DNA from 2 places in the Leifsonia sp. Y878 genome. Region 1 is predicted to be linked to the other one. Evidence: predicted binding sites of a transcription regulator. Region 1 holds the regulator's gene; the other holds the start of a gene.
What was found. The regulator LexA, encoded in region 1, represses DNA repair genes until DNA is damaged. The targets are predictions, from matches to a motif close to TCGAACANNTGTTCGA.
Positions count from the first base shown of each region.

Region 2: the regulator LexA is predicted to act here: its motif matches at 2,184-2,199, upstream of AC25Y4_RS03080 (HNH endonuclease signature motif containing protein).

Region 1 covers NZ_JBYHFS010000002.1:875,366-883,201, forward strand. The annotation lists gene AC25Y4_RS10250 (methylenetetrahydrofolate reductase) at 1-434, shown strand, start outside; gene metE (5-methyltetrahydropteroyltriglutamate--homocysteine S-methyltransferase) at 431-2,764, shown strand; gene lexA (transcriptional repressor LexA) at 2,938-3,657, opposite strand; gene AC25Y4_RS10265 (LysM peptidoglycan-binding domain-containing protein) at 4,031-4,351, shown strand; gene AC25Y4_RS10270 (histidinol-phosphate transaminase) at 4,440-5,528, shown strand; gene hisB (imidazoleglycerol-phosphate dehydratase HisB) at 5,538-6,158, shown strand; gene hisH (imidazole glycerol phosphate synthase subunit HisH) at 6,155-6,787, shown strand; gene priA (bifunctional 1-(5-phosphoribosyl)-5-((5-phosphoribosylamino)methylideneamino)imidazole-4-carboxamide isomerase/phosphoribosylanthranilate isomerase PriA) at 6,841-7,587, shown strand; gene AC25Y4_RS10290 (SseB family protein) at 7,571-7,836, shown strand, end outside.
Region 2 covers NZ_JBYHFS010000001.1:657,242-665,077, forward strand. The annotation lists gene AC25Y4_RS03060 (iron-containing redox enzyme family protein) at 1-208, opposite strand, end outside; gene AC25Y4_RS03065 (iron chaperone) at 356-835, opposite strand; gene AC25Y4_RS03070 (hypothetical protein) at 1,070-1,726, shown strand; gene AC25Y4_RS03075 (hypothetical protein) at 1,843-1,998, shown strand; gene AC25Y4_RS03080 (HNH endonuclease signature motif containing protein) at 2,430-3,905, shown strand; gene AC25Y4_RS03085 (DUF4870 domain-containing protein) at 4,075-4,452, opposite strand; gene AC25Y4_RS03090 (DUF4870 domain-containing protein) at 4,708-5,160, opposite strand; gene hrcA (heat-inducible transcriptional repressor HrcA) at 5,374-6,396, shown strand; gene dnaJ (molecular chaperone DnaJ) at 6,444-7,553, shown strand; gene AC25Y4_RS03105 (16S rRNA (uracil(1498)-N(3))-methyltransferase) at 7,560-7,836, shown strand, end outside.

The sequences.
Region 1 (7,836 bases):
AAGCGGCGGGAGCGAACCTGGCCATCACGCAGTTGTTCTTCCACGCCGATCACTACCTGAGCTTCATCCAGCGGGCTAGGGAAGCTGGCGTTGAATTCCCCATCCTGCCCGGCATCATGCCGGTGACCAGCCCGGCCAGGCTCACGCGCATCCTGCAGCTCTCCGGCGAGGAGCTGCCCTCTGAGCTCTCCATCCAGCTGGAGATCGAGCCGACCGACGAGGGCAAACGAGAGATCGGCGTCCAGCACGCCGCCGCCCTTGCGCAGGAGCTCGTGGCCGGCGGCGCCCCCGGCTTGCACCTGTACGCGTTCAACCAGCACCGCACGGTGCTCTCGGTGCTCGAACGGGCCGGGGCCCTCCCCACCAACTACCAGCCATCTGACCGACAGCCCACCACCGCAGTATCTGCCTCAACAGTCAAGGAACCAGCATGACAACCACTCCCGCATTCCCGACAGGCACCATCCTCGGATACCCGCGCATCGGCCGCCGCCGCGAGCTGAAGAAGGCTGTTGAAGCCTTCTGGGCCGGTCGCATCGACGAGGCCACCCTCGAGCAGACCGCGGCTGACCTCCGCGAGGCCACGCGCGCCCGCCTCGTTGCACTGGGTCTCGGCCGGGATGACTCCTCGATCCCCGAGTCATTCTCGTACTACGACCAGGTGCTGGATGCCGCAGTGACAGTGGGCGCCGTCCCCGCCCGCTTCGCTGGGTTGGTCGACGCAGACGGCCGCATCGACCTCGCCGGTTACTTCACGCTGGCACGAGGTGAGGGCGACAACCTGCCGCTCGAAATGACCAAATGGTTCGACTCGAACTATCACTACCTGGTGCCGGAGATTGGCCCTGAGACCAACTTCACCCTCGCGAGCGATCGGATCGTGCGTGAATTCGAGGAGGCAGCCGCCGCCGGTTACCTGACCAGGCCCGTCATCGTCGGCCCGGTCACGCTGCTGGCCCTCAGCAAGCCCAGCGATGAGGCCCCAAAGGGCTTCGTGCCGCTCTCGCGACTCGACGACCTGATCCCGGTCTACGCCGCGCTGCTCGCCCGTCTGGCGGATGCCGGTGCACAGTGGGTGCAGCTCGACGAGCCGGCTCTCGTCAGCGAGAGCATCGAGGTTCCCCGCAGTGAGGTGTACGGGGCCGCCCAGTTCGCCTACTCGGTGCTCGGACGACTGGAACAGCGCCCCGCGATCTTCGTGGCCGCGCCGTATGGCAGCCTCGACGACGCCCTCCCCGTGCTCGCAGCGGCCCCCATCGAGGCGATCGGCCTCGACCTCGTTCGCGGGCAGGTGCCGGAAGCCGTGGCAGGCCTGGCCGACAAGGTACTTGTCGCCGGTGTGATCGACGGTCACAACATCTGGCGGGGCGACCTCGCCGCCGCTTTCAACACGGTGGCCGCTGTTGCCGAGCTCAGCCCGCGCGTCGCCGTGTCCACCTCGACGTCGCTGCTGCACGTGCCGCACGACGTTGAAGACGAGTCAGAGCTCGGCGACGACCTCAGCAGCTGGCTGGCCTTCGCCGACCAGAAGGTGGCGCAGGTGGCCACCCTGGCGCGGGGCCTCGCCGACGGCACGGCGGCGATTCAGGCTGAGTTGGATGCGGCATCCGCTGCCCTGGCCGCCCGCCTTGCCGCCCCTGGCGTGCGTGACGGTGCCGTGCGCACCCGCGCAGCCGGCCTGACAGACGCGGACTTCAACCGCGGCGACTACGCCGCGAGGGTCACAGCACAGGACGCGGCTCTCGAGCTGCCGTTCCTGCCGACCACCACGATCGGGTCGTTCCCGCAGACCGGAGAGATTCGGCGCGCCAGGGCCCAGTTGAACAAGGACGAGCTGACCCTCGAGGAATACACCGCCCTCATGCGTGCAGAGATCGCCAGGGTCGTCGAGCTGCAGGAAGAAATCGGCCTCGATGTTCTCGTGCACGGTGAGCCGGAGCGCAACGACATGGTGCAGTACTTCGCTGAGAACCTCGACGGTTTCGCTGTCACCCAGAACGGTTGGGTGCAGTCGTACGGCAGCCGCTGCACGCGCCCGTCGATCCTCTGGGGCGACGTGTCGCGCCCGAAGCCGATCACCGTCGACTGGTCGGTCTACACGCAGTCGCTCACCGAGAAGCCCGTCAAGGGAATGCTCACCGGACCGGTGACCATCCTGGCGTGGTCGTTCGTGCGCGACGACCAGCCCCTCGGCGAGACGGCCCGACAAGTGGCGTTGGCCCTCCGCGACGAGATCGGTGATCTCGAGGCCGCCGGCATCAAGATTGTGCAGGTGGATGAGCCTGCCCTGCGCGAGCTGCTCCCGCTCAAGAAGAAGAACCAGGCCGACTACCTTGACTGGTCTGTGGGCTCCTTCAAGCTGGCGACCGCCGGTGTGGCTGCCGTCACGCAGATCCACACCCACCTCTGTTACTCGGAGTTCGGGGTCGTCATCGATGCCATCCGCAACCTGGATGCCGATGTCACCAGCATCGAGGCCGCCCGGTCGCGCATGGAGGTCGTCAGCGACATCCAGAGCAGCGGATTCGACCACGGCATTGGGCCTGGCGTGTACGACATCCACTCGCCTCGCGTGCCGAGCGTGACAGAGGTCACTGAGTTGATCAATCGGGCGCTGGAGTCGATCCCCGGCCGACAGGTCTGGATCAACCCTGACTGCGGCCTGAAGACCCGCGGCTACGACGAGACGGTCGACTCGCTCCGCAACATCCTGGAGGCGACGCGCGCCGTGCGCGCCGCGTCAGAGGTCGCTGTCTCCGCGTAATCGCGGCGGTGGCGCGGCCACACATGGAAATGGTCCCGGCTGGAATTCCAGCCGGGACCATGTGTCGTTGGTCGAGGAGCGAGCGTCAGCGGGTGTCTCGAGACCTCGCCGGTGCTGGTTTCGAGACGGCCCTGGCGGGCCTCCAGAAGCAGCGGTATTAGGCAGCAGCGGGATTAGACGGAGCGGAGTACCGCGACGACCTTGCCGAGGATCTCGGCGAAGTCACCGACGATGGGCTCGAAGTTGCTGTTGCGGGGGAGTAGCCAGGTGTGGCCGTCGCGCTGCCTGAAGACCTTGACCGTTGCCTCATTGTCGAGCATGGCGGCGACGATCTCGCCATTCTCTGCCGTCTTCTGCTGGCGCACGACAACCCAGTCGCCGTCGCAGATGGCGGCGTCGATCATTGATTCGCCGACGACCTTGAGCATGAACAAGTCACCCTTGCCCACCAGCTGGCGGGGGAGCGGGAAGATCTCGTCGATCTGCTGGTCGGCCGTGATGGGGATGCCGGCAGCAATGCGGCCGACGAGCGGCACCATTGCGGCGTCACCGATCTGGGCGCTGGGGAAGCCCTCCTGCTCGGCGATGGTCGCATCTTCCGGCGCCTGCGGGATCTCGATCAGAATCTCGAGGGCGCGGGGACGGTTCGGGTCACGGCGGAGGTATCCACTGAGCTCCAGCTGGTTGAGCTGGTGCGTCACGCTCGACAGCGACGCGAGTCCGACGGCATCGCCGATCTCGCGCATGCTCGGCGGGTAGCCGCGCTGGCTCACTGAGCGCTGGATGAAGTCGAGGATAGCCAGCTGCTTCTCGCTCAGGCTCTTCCGTCGCCTGGTGCCGCTCGCGCCAACCTTGTCGTTCTTGTTGCGTGAACTGCTGGTGTCTTGCGTCACTGTCCTCGCCTCTCATGCCTGTGGTGCGCTGTGCGAATGGCACGTCCGCTTGAATGTCGGTGGTGTCTGGTTGAGTACAACCGAACAATCGAAACTGTATCTGGCACACCCCTATTCGGCAAACGTTTGTTCGAGTGTGTCGCACATTTCTTTTTGGTAACAACCGCACACATGCTTGATTGTTCGAATAATCGAATATATATTCGGAACATAGATTCGTACCTGGCTCTCCCGGCCGAGAGCCGGGTACGTCCTTACCTGGAGGTTCGACATGAACGCAGTAGTGTGCATCGGAACACGTTCCACCGTCTCGCCCTTTGGCGGGGTACCCACAGCAACACCAATCACACCAGCCACAACCCCACGTCCCGTCGTGGCGACAACTCGCCTGCGTCTGACGCGGCGGGGTCGCGTCGTCTTCACGACGCTCGCAGCCGCTCCTCTTGTTGCGGCGGCATTCTTCCTTGCCCTGAGCGGTGGCGTTGCAGAGGCCTCAGGGGCCGGCACGGCCTCCGGTGCGGCCGACTTCGCCTACATCACGATCTCCGCGGGGGAGACCCTCTGGGAAGTTGCCGAATCACTGGCACCCGCCGCCGACCCGCGTGACGTCATTGCCGACATCGTCAACCTCAACCAACTGGCGAGTGAAGACGTGCAGCCCGGCCAGCGGCTGGCTCTGCCTGCGTCCTTCTAGGCGCGACGTTTCGCCGGGCGGCATCGCCTGGTGCGCCGCCACGCTTAGCTGAGAGGTGCTCTCACCTCCCAACGGTAAAGTTGGGCGAGTGACCAGCCTCGATGACCTTCCCCTTCGCGATGACCTCCGTGGTCAGACCCCATACGGCGCTCCGCAGAAGAGCGTCCCCGTTGCCCTCAACGTCAACGAGAACACGCACCCCATCCCAGAGGCTGTCGCGCATGACATCGTCGCGTCACTGGCCCGTGCGATCCTGACGGTCAATCGTTACCCAGACCGCGAGTTCACCGAACTGCGGGACGGTCTGGCTCGCTACCTCGGTCACGGCCTCACCCGCGACAACATCTGGGCGGCGAACGGCTCCAACGAGGTTCTCCAGCAGGTGCTGCAGGCGTTCGGCGGGCCTGGGCGAACGGTGCTCGGCTTCGCTCCCACCTATTCGATGTACTCGATTCTCGCGTCGGGCACCGGCACCCGCTGGGTAGCCGGCGACCGCGATGCCGATTTCGAGCTCTCTCCTGAGACTGCTGCCGACTGGGTGCAGCGCACGAATCCCGATCTGGTGTTCCTGTGCTCGCCGAACAACCCGACGGGTACCCCCCTTTCTCTCGACACCATCGAAGCGGTCTACAACGCCACCACCGGCATCGTCGTGGTTGATGAGGCCTATGCAGAGTTCGCGCCGGTCGGTGCGGCCAGTGCGTTGACACTGTTGCCGGGCCGGGAGCGCCTGTTGGTGTCTCGCACGATGAGCAAGGCGTTCGCATTTGCCGGTGCTCGCGTCGGCTATCTGGCCGCCGATCCGGCCGTCGCCGATGCGCTCCGCCTGGTGCGCCTGCCGTACCACCTGTCCGCGCTCACGCAGGCCGCCGCGAATGCCGCGCTCGCCCACTCCGGCGAGATGCTCGCCATGGTCGACGAGATCAGGGGACAGCGCGACCGCCTGGTCGTTGAGCTGGAGAAGCTCGGGTATGCGCCGCACCGCAGCTGGAGCAACTTCGTGCTGTTCGGCGGTGTGAAGGACCCGCACGCGACGTTCCTCGCGCTGTTGGATGAAGGCATCCTGATTCGTGACGTGGGAATCCCGAACCACCTGCGGGTGACGGCGGGGACCGAGGCGGAGACATCTGCCTTCCTAGACGCAATCGCGCGTGTCGACGCGCCCGAAGCCCAATAAACTAGCGACATGAGCTCACTTCCTGTCGCCTCGCACCGCACCGCTACCCTGCAGCGGAAGACGAGCGAGTCCAGCATCGTTCTCTCGATCGACCTCGACGGAACGGGTGTCAGTGACATTCACACGTCTGTGCCGTTCTACGACCACCTGCTGACCGCCTTCGCGAAGCACTCGCTGACCGACCTCACCGTGACAGCGGATGGCGACACCGACATCGACGTGCACCACACCGTGGAAGACATCGGCATCGTGCTCGGCCAGGCCATCAAGCAGGCCCTCGGGGACAAGGCAGGCATCTCCCGCTACGGCGACGCACTGGTTCCCCTCGATGAGGCGCTCGTGCAGGCCGTCGTCGACATCTCCGGCCGTCCATACCTCGTGCACACCGGCGAGCCTGCCGGGTTCGAATTCCACCTCATCGGTGGGCACTTCACCGGGTCGATGGTGCGCCACGTCTTCGAGGCCATTACCTACAACGCCGGCCTGACCGTGCACGTCACCGTGCAGGGCGGCCGCGACCCCCACCACATCGCCGAGGCGGAGTTCAAGGCGTTCGCGCGCGCATTCCGCCAGGCGAAGGCCCTCGACCCGCTTGTCGTCGGTGTCCCGTCCACCAAGGGTGCATTATGACCAACGTTGTCGTCTTTGACTACGGAACGGGCAATGTCCACTCCGCGGTGAAGGCTCTGGAATTGGCCGGCGCCGATGTCACGCTGACGTCGAACCGGAAGCTCGCCCTCGAAGCGGATGGGCTGCTGGTTCCCGGCGTCGGTGCCTTCAGCGCCGTCGTTGACGCTCTGAAGGCGGTCGGCGGCGACGAGATCATTGACCGCCGACTGTCGGGCGGACGCCCGGTGCTCGGCATCTGCGTTGGTATGCAGATCCTCTTCGAGCACGGCGTCGAGCGCGGCGTCAATTCTGACGGCCTCGGCGAATGGCCGGGTACCGTCACAGAGCTGAAGGCGCCCGTTCTGCCGCACATGGGCTGGAACACCGTCACGCCGGATGCCGATTCCGTTCTTTTCCGTGGAATCGCCGACGAGCGGTTCTACTTCGTGCACTCCTACGCCGCGCAGGAATGGTCGCTCGAGGTCATGCCTCCGTTCCCGATTCCGCAGTTGACCTGGGCAGACCACGGCGGGCCCTTCCTGGCTGCCGTCGAAAATGGACCGCTCACCGCCACGCAGTTCCACCCGGAGAAGTCGGGCGAAGCCGGCATCCGCTTGCTCACGAACTGGCTCGGATCGCTCAAACGGTAGTATCGAGAGTTCGTCTGGTCGCGCCAGCGGCACCCCACAATCAAGGAAATCCAATGAGTGAGTTCAACAAAACCCCGCGTCTCGTTCTGCTCCCGGCCGTTGACGTAGCCGGCGGCAAGGCAGTGCGCCTGACGCAGGGCGAAGCAGGCACAGAGACCAGCTACGGCGATCCCGTTGACGCGGCAGCCGACTGGGCAGCCCAGGGCGCCGAGTGGATTCACCTGGTCGACCTGGATGCAGCGTTCGGTCGCGGAAACAACACGTCTGTCCTGAAGAAGGTCATCAAGCAGGTTCGCGGCGTGAACGTGGAGCTGTCCGGCGGTATCCGTGACGACGCCTCCCTCGAAGCGGCGTTCAGCACGGGCGTCAAGCGCATCAACCTCGGCACGGCAGCGCTCGAGAACCCCGAATGGGCTGCCAGCGTCATCGCCCAGTACGGTGAGGCGGTCGCCGTCGGGCTCGACGTGCGCGGCACCACCCTCGCGGCACGCGGCTGGACCAAGGACGGCGGCGACATCTGGCAGGTCATGGACCGCCTCGAAGAAGCCGGATGCGCGCGCTACGTCGTCACAGACGTCACCAAGGACGGCACCCTGCAGGGCCCGAACATCGACCTGCTGCGCCAGGTGATGGACCGCACGCACCGCCCGGTCATCGCATCTGGTGGCATCTCCAGCCTTGACGACCTCGTGGCACTGCGCGAACTGGTTCCGCAGGGACTCGAGGGCGCCATCGTCGGCAAGGCTCTCTACGCCGGCGCATTCACGCTTGGCCAGGCGCTGGATGTCTCCGGCTCGTAATCTCGGCTCGACGGGAGCCCCCGGCGGCCCAGACGGGTCGGCCGGTCCGGCCGGTCCGGCCGATTCGGCCGGCCAGCCGTGGGCCGGCCGCGAATTCACGCCGAATACGCACGCCGACGACGACGGCAGTGCACCGGCGCAGCTGGTGTCAGCCATCCTGGCGTTTCGCTCCCGCGAGGCCGGCGAAGAGAGTGTCATCGACGCGATCCGTGAGTCTCGCCTGCTGATCCCGCTGATCGCCGAACTGGG
Region 2 (7,836 bases), on a different contig from region 1:
TCAGCTGCAGGTCGTCGTCGCGGAGGAGGTCGGTGCTGTCCGCCAGCGCGCGTTCCAGCTCCGTCTGGAAATCCGCTAGATCGTCAGTGACGGATGGCGGTTCGGCGAGAGCGACCGCAAGCCGCCCACTGAGTGGGCCGCGTGGTGCGAAGGGGAAGGGGACCGCAGTGGGTAGGGTCTCTGTGGTCTGGCTGCCTGGGGTGTCCATGGGCCCAGAATCCATCCGGCGTCAGCAATGGTCAAGCCCGGCGTTTGCCGTCGTGCCCTGCTTCACGTTGATCGTGCCCTGCTTCACGTCGATCGTGGCCTGCTTCACGTTGATCGTGGCTTGTGGCGCCACTCGACGCGTTGCATGTCAGCTCACTGCGCGCTTCACGAGGGCGCCGATCTTCTTTTCGTCTGCCGCGGTCAGCTCCGCAAGGGCGAAGGCCGTTGGCCACATTGTGCCGTCGTCGAGGGTGGCCACATCATTGAAGCCGAGGGTCGCATACCGCGTCTTGAACTTCTCTGCCGGCTGGAGGAAGCAGACGATCTTGCCGTCTATGGCATACGCGGGCATCCCGTACCAGAGCTTGGGTGCGAGGTCTGGTGCGTTCTCCGTGATGACGGCATGGACTCGCTCTGCGAGGGCACGGTCTGCGTCCGGCATGTCCGCGATCGCTGCGAGAACGGCCTTCTCGTCTTGCGCCTTCTTGTCGGAGTCCTTGCTGCGACGTTTCTCTGCTCTGAGCTCAGCGGCACGCTCCTTGATGGCAGCCCGTTCCTCCTCAGAGAATCCCTCGGCCGGCTCACTTTTCGCCGTGGATGTTGCAGTGGACTTCTGCTTCTCAGCCATCGCGGTGCACTCCTTTTGTTGACACTGTTCTGCGGGTTGATTCGGTTCTGCGTGTTGAACCGGTTCTGCGTGTTGAACCGGTTCTGGGTGGGGCTGCGGGTGCCCCCTGGCTCCACTCGACCACACCGCGGGCCGAACGTAAAGCGTTAGTGGTGGTGCGCAGCGGCATCCGCTAATTTCTGTCTGGAGCGCGATACCGTGTGACCACACAGTCGCCAGCGAGAGGATCGCCTCATGCAGTTCGTTCCCGGACCGATCGAATGGCCGCCGGCACCGTTGTCGTTTGACGACGCTGTTGCAGAGTTCGGCGGCCACGTGTTCACTTTTGCCCCGCAACGTCACTTCGAACATGCGGGTGTCAACGTGGAACGCACGAATAGCGGGATTTCCGCGATCGCGGTGCACTACAGCGTCCTTGTCAATCCGGACGATCGGGATGATCCCGCCAACTTTCTTCGACGCGATGACGCACACAACGGCGGGCATCTGCTGTCTGCCGAGCGCGCGGATGGGCTGCCTGATTGGGTGCGAGAGCGAATGCTGCGCTCCAGGTACCCGATGCTGTGGGAAGCCGTGCGCACCTCGACGACCACGGATGCGCTGTCGTGGGGTTCCTATGCCGCGGCGCTCGCGCAGCACCTCGATCACGTCGGGCGGAATGCCTCTGCTAATGGTTTGGTAGCGGATCCATTTTCGGCTCAGGATGCGACCGATCCGAGCCTCGCTCTGGAGCACTCGATCGAGATCGACGGCAGCCCCGTTGCCGGAATCCGAATTGAGCACCGTGGATACCGGGCGTACGGCGCAGTGCTCGGTGACCGCGTGCTGAGCGTCGTGCTCCCGGATACGCTGCTCATCGAGCCGGACATGCGCTTCGTCTCGGCAGGTTAAGTGAGTCTTCGCGCTTGGTCCCGGTGGTCGAGGAGCGAGGTCTCCGTCGTCCGAGGTCTCCGTCGTCCGAGGTCTCCGTTGGTCGAATCCGTTGGTCGAGGAGCGAGCGCCAGCGAGTGTCTCGAGACCCTTCTCGCCGAATCAGGAGCGGCACGGCGGACTCAGACGACCGCGCAGCCCAATGGGGCATCGGCATCGGCACCGGCACCGGCACCGGCATCGGCATCGGCATCGGGGTACGCGGGTCGAACGCAGCAATGCGCATGTTGTAGCTACCGCGCCGCTGCGTTCGACCCGCGCGGCGGGTCCCACCGGTCACCTCGGCACGTAGCGCGGCCCACGACAGTCAACTGGGCGACGGGCCGTCGTGATTTCATCGGGGCGCGCGAAAACGCGGCTGGCGCGCGATAAACCGCGCGCCAGGCGGGAAAACGCGCGCCAGAGTTCGGCGCGGTGACCGAACGCCTATTCTCGCTCGCACCTCGCACCTCGCACCTCGCACCTCGCGCCTCGCGCCTCGCGCCTCGCGCCTCGCGCCTCGCGCCTCGCACCTCGCACCTCGCACCTCGCACCTCGCACCTCGCACCTCAAGGCCGATAGCGGCCCGCCCTCCGGAAAATCTACCCGAACATACTTCCGACTAATGTCTAGATGCGACTGAGAAAAGCTCGCCTTTCAGTTCTAACGCTGGTAGTATTGAGGCATGCTCACAGTTGAGGAATCCCGCACGGTGAAGAACCTGCTGCAGGATTTCACGGCGGAGTTTTCGGAGGCCAGGCCCTGCGCCACGGTGCGCGTCGACAGTGATGATGACCTGATCGAACGTGCCATCCAGGCGGAGCAGGCCGGGCGGATCATCGACGCGTACCGAGTGTCGTTGGCCGCCGAGATTGACGAGCGGTCGCGGAAGACTCTGGAGGTCTCGGATCGGCTGTCGTCTAAGCGCGGATGCCGCAGCGGCACCGAACTGTTGGAGCGGCTCACAGGCGTGTCGGCGAAGACCATCGCCAAGCGCATCCGGTTGGGCGACCACGTCCGCACCCAGTACGGGTTGGACGGGGCGGCGTTCCCGGCGAAGTTCCCGGCCGTGGCGGTCGGGCTGGCCAGTGGGCTGCTCGGTCGGGACAGTGCCGAAGTGATCATTGCGGCACTTAGCCCGTTGCGTGGCCGGATCGCGGTCGGTGAGATCCAACTCGCCGAGGAAGCCCTCGTCTCAGCGGCGACGGGGCAACCGATCGGGCCGGGCGACGAGGCCACGACCCCGGTGGCTGCGGATGAAACGCTGCTGCAAGCGCAGGTGTGGAAGGCGTTCATTGACCCGGATGGTCTGGAGCCCGATGAGAAGCGGGCGATGTTGAACCGCGGGTTCCGGCTTGGGACCGAGCGCGACGGACTCATCCCCGTGTCGGGAGCGTTGATGCCGGAGACGGCGGCGAAGTTCCAACGGTTGATGGATGCATACATGTCGCCGCGGACCGCGCAGGTCAAGTTCCTGACTGTGGAGGAGCAGGAGCAAGAGATCGACCGGGACGTGCTCGAGCACGACGATCGGACCCGCGACCAGCTGCGCCACGACCTCTTCACGATGATCGTTGACACTGCCGCGCGAAGTGCCGAAGCACCCTCGATTGGCGGGGCCGCCCCGACCGTGCTGGTCAGCGTGCGGCAGGAAGACTTCCTGGCCGGCACGGGTGCCGGTCACATTGATGGGCAGGTGGCACCCATCTCAATGCTGACGGTGGAGCAGATGGCGTGTGCCGGGGGAGTGCAACCGGTGACGATCAATGCGAAGGGCAAGATCATTGAGTTGGGGGTCACCGACCGGTGCTTCACTGGCCAGCAGCGCCGGGCGATCACCCTCCGTGACGGCGGCTGCATCATCCCCGGTTGCCAAAGCCCCGCGGCGTGGGCCGAGATTCACCATGTGATCCCGGATGCGCTCGGTGGGCCGACCGAGGTGAGCAACGGCGTGACACTCTGTTGGTTCCATCACCGCACGATTCACCGATCCGGCTGGCAGATCCGGATGGTCGGTGGCGTCCCGCAGGTGAAAGCCCCGATCTGGATGGACGGGCAGCAACGCTGGCATGTGGCCACGAAGTCACCGACGCGGATGGCAGATCAACTCGCCAATAGACGTGATCAACGTGATCAACGTGATCAACGGCGAACAGGCTGAACCGAACCGTTTGAACCGACCCGGTTGAACCGACGGAGCACACTAGCGCGCCGACGGTTCGCATTGATCTCCGACATCCGCTTAACGGAAGAAGCCGCTCACCAGATCGTGACCTGGTGAGCGGCTTCTTTCGCGTGACCGCCGGTGCGGCCTCACACGAGAGTGCGAGCTAGCTGACGAACTTGATCGACAGCGGGTACACGTACGCCTCGCCCTTGTTGGCAGCGACTGCGGCCATGATGCTGAAGACAATCGTCACGACCCAGACGGCGAAGACGATCAGGATGCCGATGAAGACAGCCGTCAAGATGGCGCCGATGATGTACGCGATCAGCATGGTGAGCTGGAAGTTCAATGCCGCAGCGGTGTGCTGGCGAATGAACGGGCCGCGATCCTTGAGGACCAGGTAACCGATCAGTGCGGGCAGCAGCTCGAAGAAGATTCCGCCGATGTGGATGAGCGTCGCCCAGAGCTTTTCGTCAGCAGGGCTGAGCTGGCTGGGGGACTGGTACGGGTTGGCGGGAGGGGGTGGAGGTGCATCAGACATGGTGTCTCCTTTGGCGCTGGGATCGTATGGCGCTGGATCGCGCACGGGGCGGGCAATGATGACGTGAGGTGAAACGCGGACATGCGGAAAACGCGGTGATGTCCAGTCAATACAGTACAGACAGAGCGAGACGCAATTGGGGACGAATACGCGTGTCTGGCGTGGCTACGTCATCCGCGGGCTCCGTGACCACTGTTTGGTCAAGCCCGTATTGGTCAAGCCCGTATTGGTCAAGCCCGTATTTGGTAAAGCCGGCTATCCGATGAAGCGGATGGCGTACGGGTAGCGATAGTGGTACCCATCCTTCGCCTTCATGAAGCCGAGGATGGAAAAGATGACACCGAGGATCCAGAGCACCCAGAACAACAGGCCGATGAACGAGATCAGGCCGAAGGTCACGACGGTGACGATGAAGCTGACGACGTAGATCACCACGTACCCGATCGACAGGGTGATCTGGAAGTTGAGTGCTTCCTTGGCTTCCACGTTGGTGAACGGACCGCGCTGTCTGAAGACAAGCCAGATGATAAGCGAGGGAAGGAACCCGAAAATACCGCCCAGATGGGCCAGCGAGGCCCACTGCCGGTCGTCCATTGTCGACAGGGTGGCATTCGGGTTCGGCGGAACGTAAGACTGCCGGAAGCCGGGCGGCGGCTGTTCCTCGCCGTCTGGCGGTTCTGGGGGAGTCTGTGCATCCGGATCAGTCATGATCGCGCCTTTCAGACGATTGCACGCTCCAGGCGGTCATGCCAATCTCGCGCGCCGTTCTGTATGCCAACGCTACTGCGGTGAAACTCCGGTTGGCAATCAATGAAGGCACAGGTAGACGCGATATGATTGGCACTCAGTCAATGCGAGTGCTAACGCGAAGAGTATGCGGGCGCCGACCTAAACGCCGAGTGAAGAGGGGACTGTAACTGCATGGTTTCCGAACGCAGCCTTGAAGTCTTGCGCGTCATCGTTCAGGACTACGTCGCCTCTCGCGAGCCGGTCGGATCGAAATCGATCGTTGACAGGCATTCCTTTGGTGTGTCGGCCGCGACGATTCGCAATGACATGGCGCTGCTCGAAGAAGAAGAGCTGATCGCCGCCCCGCACACCTCGTCGGGGCGCATCCCCACCGACAAGGGCTACCGGCTTTTCGTCGATCACCTCGCCAATGTGCGCCCGCTGACTCCGGCTGCGCGCCAGGCGATCGAAACCTTCCTCGGTCAGTCCTCCGACCTCGACGAGGTGCTGGCTCGCAGCGTACGACTTTTGTCACAGCTGACGAAGCAGGTTGCCCTCGTGCAGTACCCGTCACTGTCCCGAGCCCGCGTTCGCCACGTCGAACTCGTGCCGCTGACTGATCACCGAGTGTTGTCCGTGCTGATCACCGACTCCGGTCGGGTTGAACAGCGCGTCATCGACCTGCCCCGTGCTGTCGATGAGCAGCAGCTTGCCTCGATCCGTGCCCGGCTCAACCAGTCTGTCGGTGGGTCGACCATGACAGAGGCAGCCAAAACGCTGACGGATGCCGGCGACTTCGGCCCTGCCGTCGAAGCCGATCTGCTCGGCGTGATCGTGTCCACCCTCATCGAACAGGTCGGGGCGAACCGCCACGACCGCCTGGTGATGGCAGGAGCTGCGAACCTGGTGCGCACTGAGGAAGACTTCAGTGGCAGTATCTACCCCGTGCTCGAAGCGATTGAGGAGCAGGTTGTCCTGCTTCGCCTCTTCGGTGAGATGGTGGCCGACCAGCACGGTGTCTCGGTGAGCATCGGACGTGAGAATGCGTCATTCGGGCTGGGGGAGACATCCGTTCTCACCAGTGGATACACCTCAGCCGGCGGCGACCTGGCCAGGCTGGGTGTGCTCGGTCCGACTCGCATGGACTACTCGAACAACATGGCTGCGGTACGCGCTGTTGCCAGATACCTCTCCCGTCATCTCGGTGAGAACTAGCTTTTATATCCACTTTCCCGCACACAGATCAACAAGGAGAGCCGCTTTTGGCTGACCACTACGAAGTCCTGGGCGTTTCCAAAGACGCAACGATCGATGAGATCAAGAAGGCGTACCGTCGCCTTGCCAGGCAGCTCCACCCCGATGTGAATCCTGGTGCTGAAGCATCGGAACAGTTCAAACTCGTCACGCACGCCTACGACGTCCTGAGCGACCCGAAGCAGCGCCAGCAATATGACATGGGCGGCCAGGGCGGTGGCGGATTCGACGGCGGCAACTTCGGAAACTTCGGCGACATCTTCGAGACGTTCTTCGGTGGCGGCGGTGGCGGCGGCAGTCGCGGACCCCGCTCACGTCGTGAACGCGGCCAGGATGCACTCATCCGCGTCGAGGTTGACCTCGAAGAGGTCATCTTCGGCACGCACCGCGACCTCGAGGTCGACACGGCCATCGTCTGTGAGACCTGCAACGGCAGCTGCTGCCAGCCGGGCACGTCGCCCGTCACCTGCGACATCTGCCACGGCACCGGAAGCATCCAGCGCGCAGTGCGCTCCCTGCTCGGCAACGTGATGACGTCAAGCCCCTGTGGCACCTGCCGCGGCTACGGCACCATCATCGCAACGCCGTGCGTCACCTGCCAGGGACAGGGCCGTGTTCGCGCCCGTCGCACCGTGGCCGTCGACATCCCCGCCGGCGTCGACACCGGTCTCCGCCTGCAGATGCCAGGCAGTGGAGAGGCCGGCCCCGCTGGCGGCCCGAACGGTGACCTGTACCTCGAGATGAAGGTACGTCACCACGACATCTTCAGCCGCAACGGCGACGACCTGCTCTGCACGCTCGAAGTGCAAATGGCGGATGCCATCCTCGGCACGACCACGACGCTCAAGGGTCTCGACGGCGACATCGAGATCGACCTGAAGCCCGGCACCCAGAGCGCCGAGATCCTCACCATCAAGGACCGCGGCATCACCAAGCTGCGCGGCAGCGGCCGAGGAGACCTGAAGATCGGCATCCAGGTCGTCACCCCGACGAAGCTCGATCACAAGGAGAAGGAACTCATCCAGCAGTTCGCGGCCAGGCACAAGGGGCACGCCCCAGAGCTCAGCCAGTTCCAGCAGGGCCTGTTCTCCAAGCTGCGCGATCGCTTCCTCGGCTAGATCCTGATGGCCCATTTCTACCTGGACGAATCGCTGCGCCCTGAAGACTGTTCCGCCGGTGCCATCGTGCGCATCGGCGGCAGCGAAGCCAAGCACGCGGTGACGGTCAGCCGGGTTCGCCCCGGCGAGTCGCTGCTGCTCGGAAACGGTCATGGCCTGGTGCTCTCCGGCACCGTGGTCACGGCCGAGTCCGGCGAGCTGACGCTGCGCGTCGACGAAGCGACGCTGCACGCGGCGGCGACCCCTCGCATCCGTTTGGTGCAGGCCCTCGCCAAGGGTGACC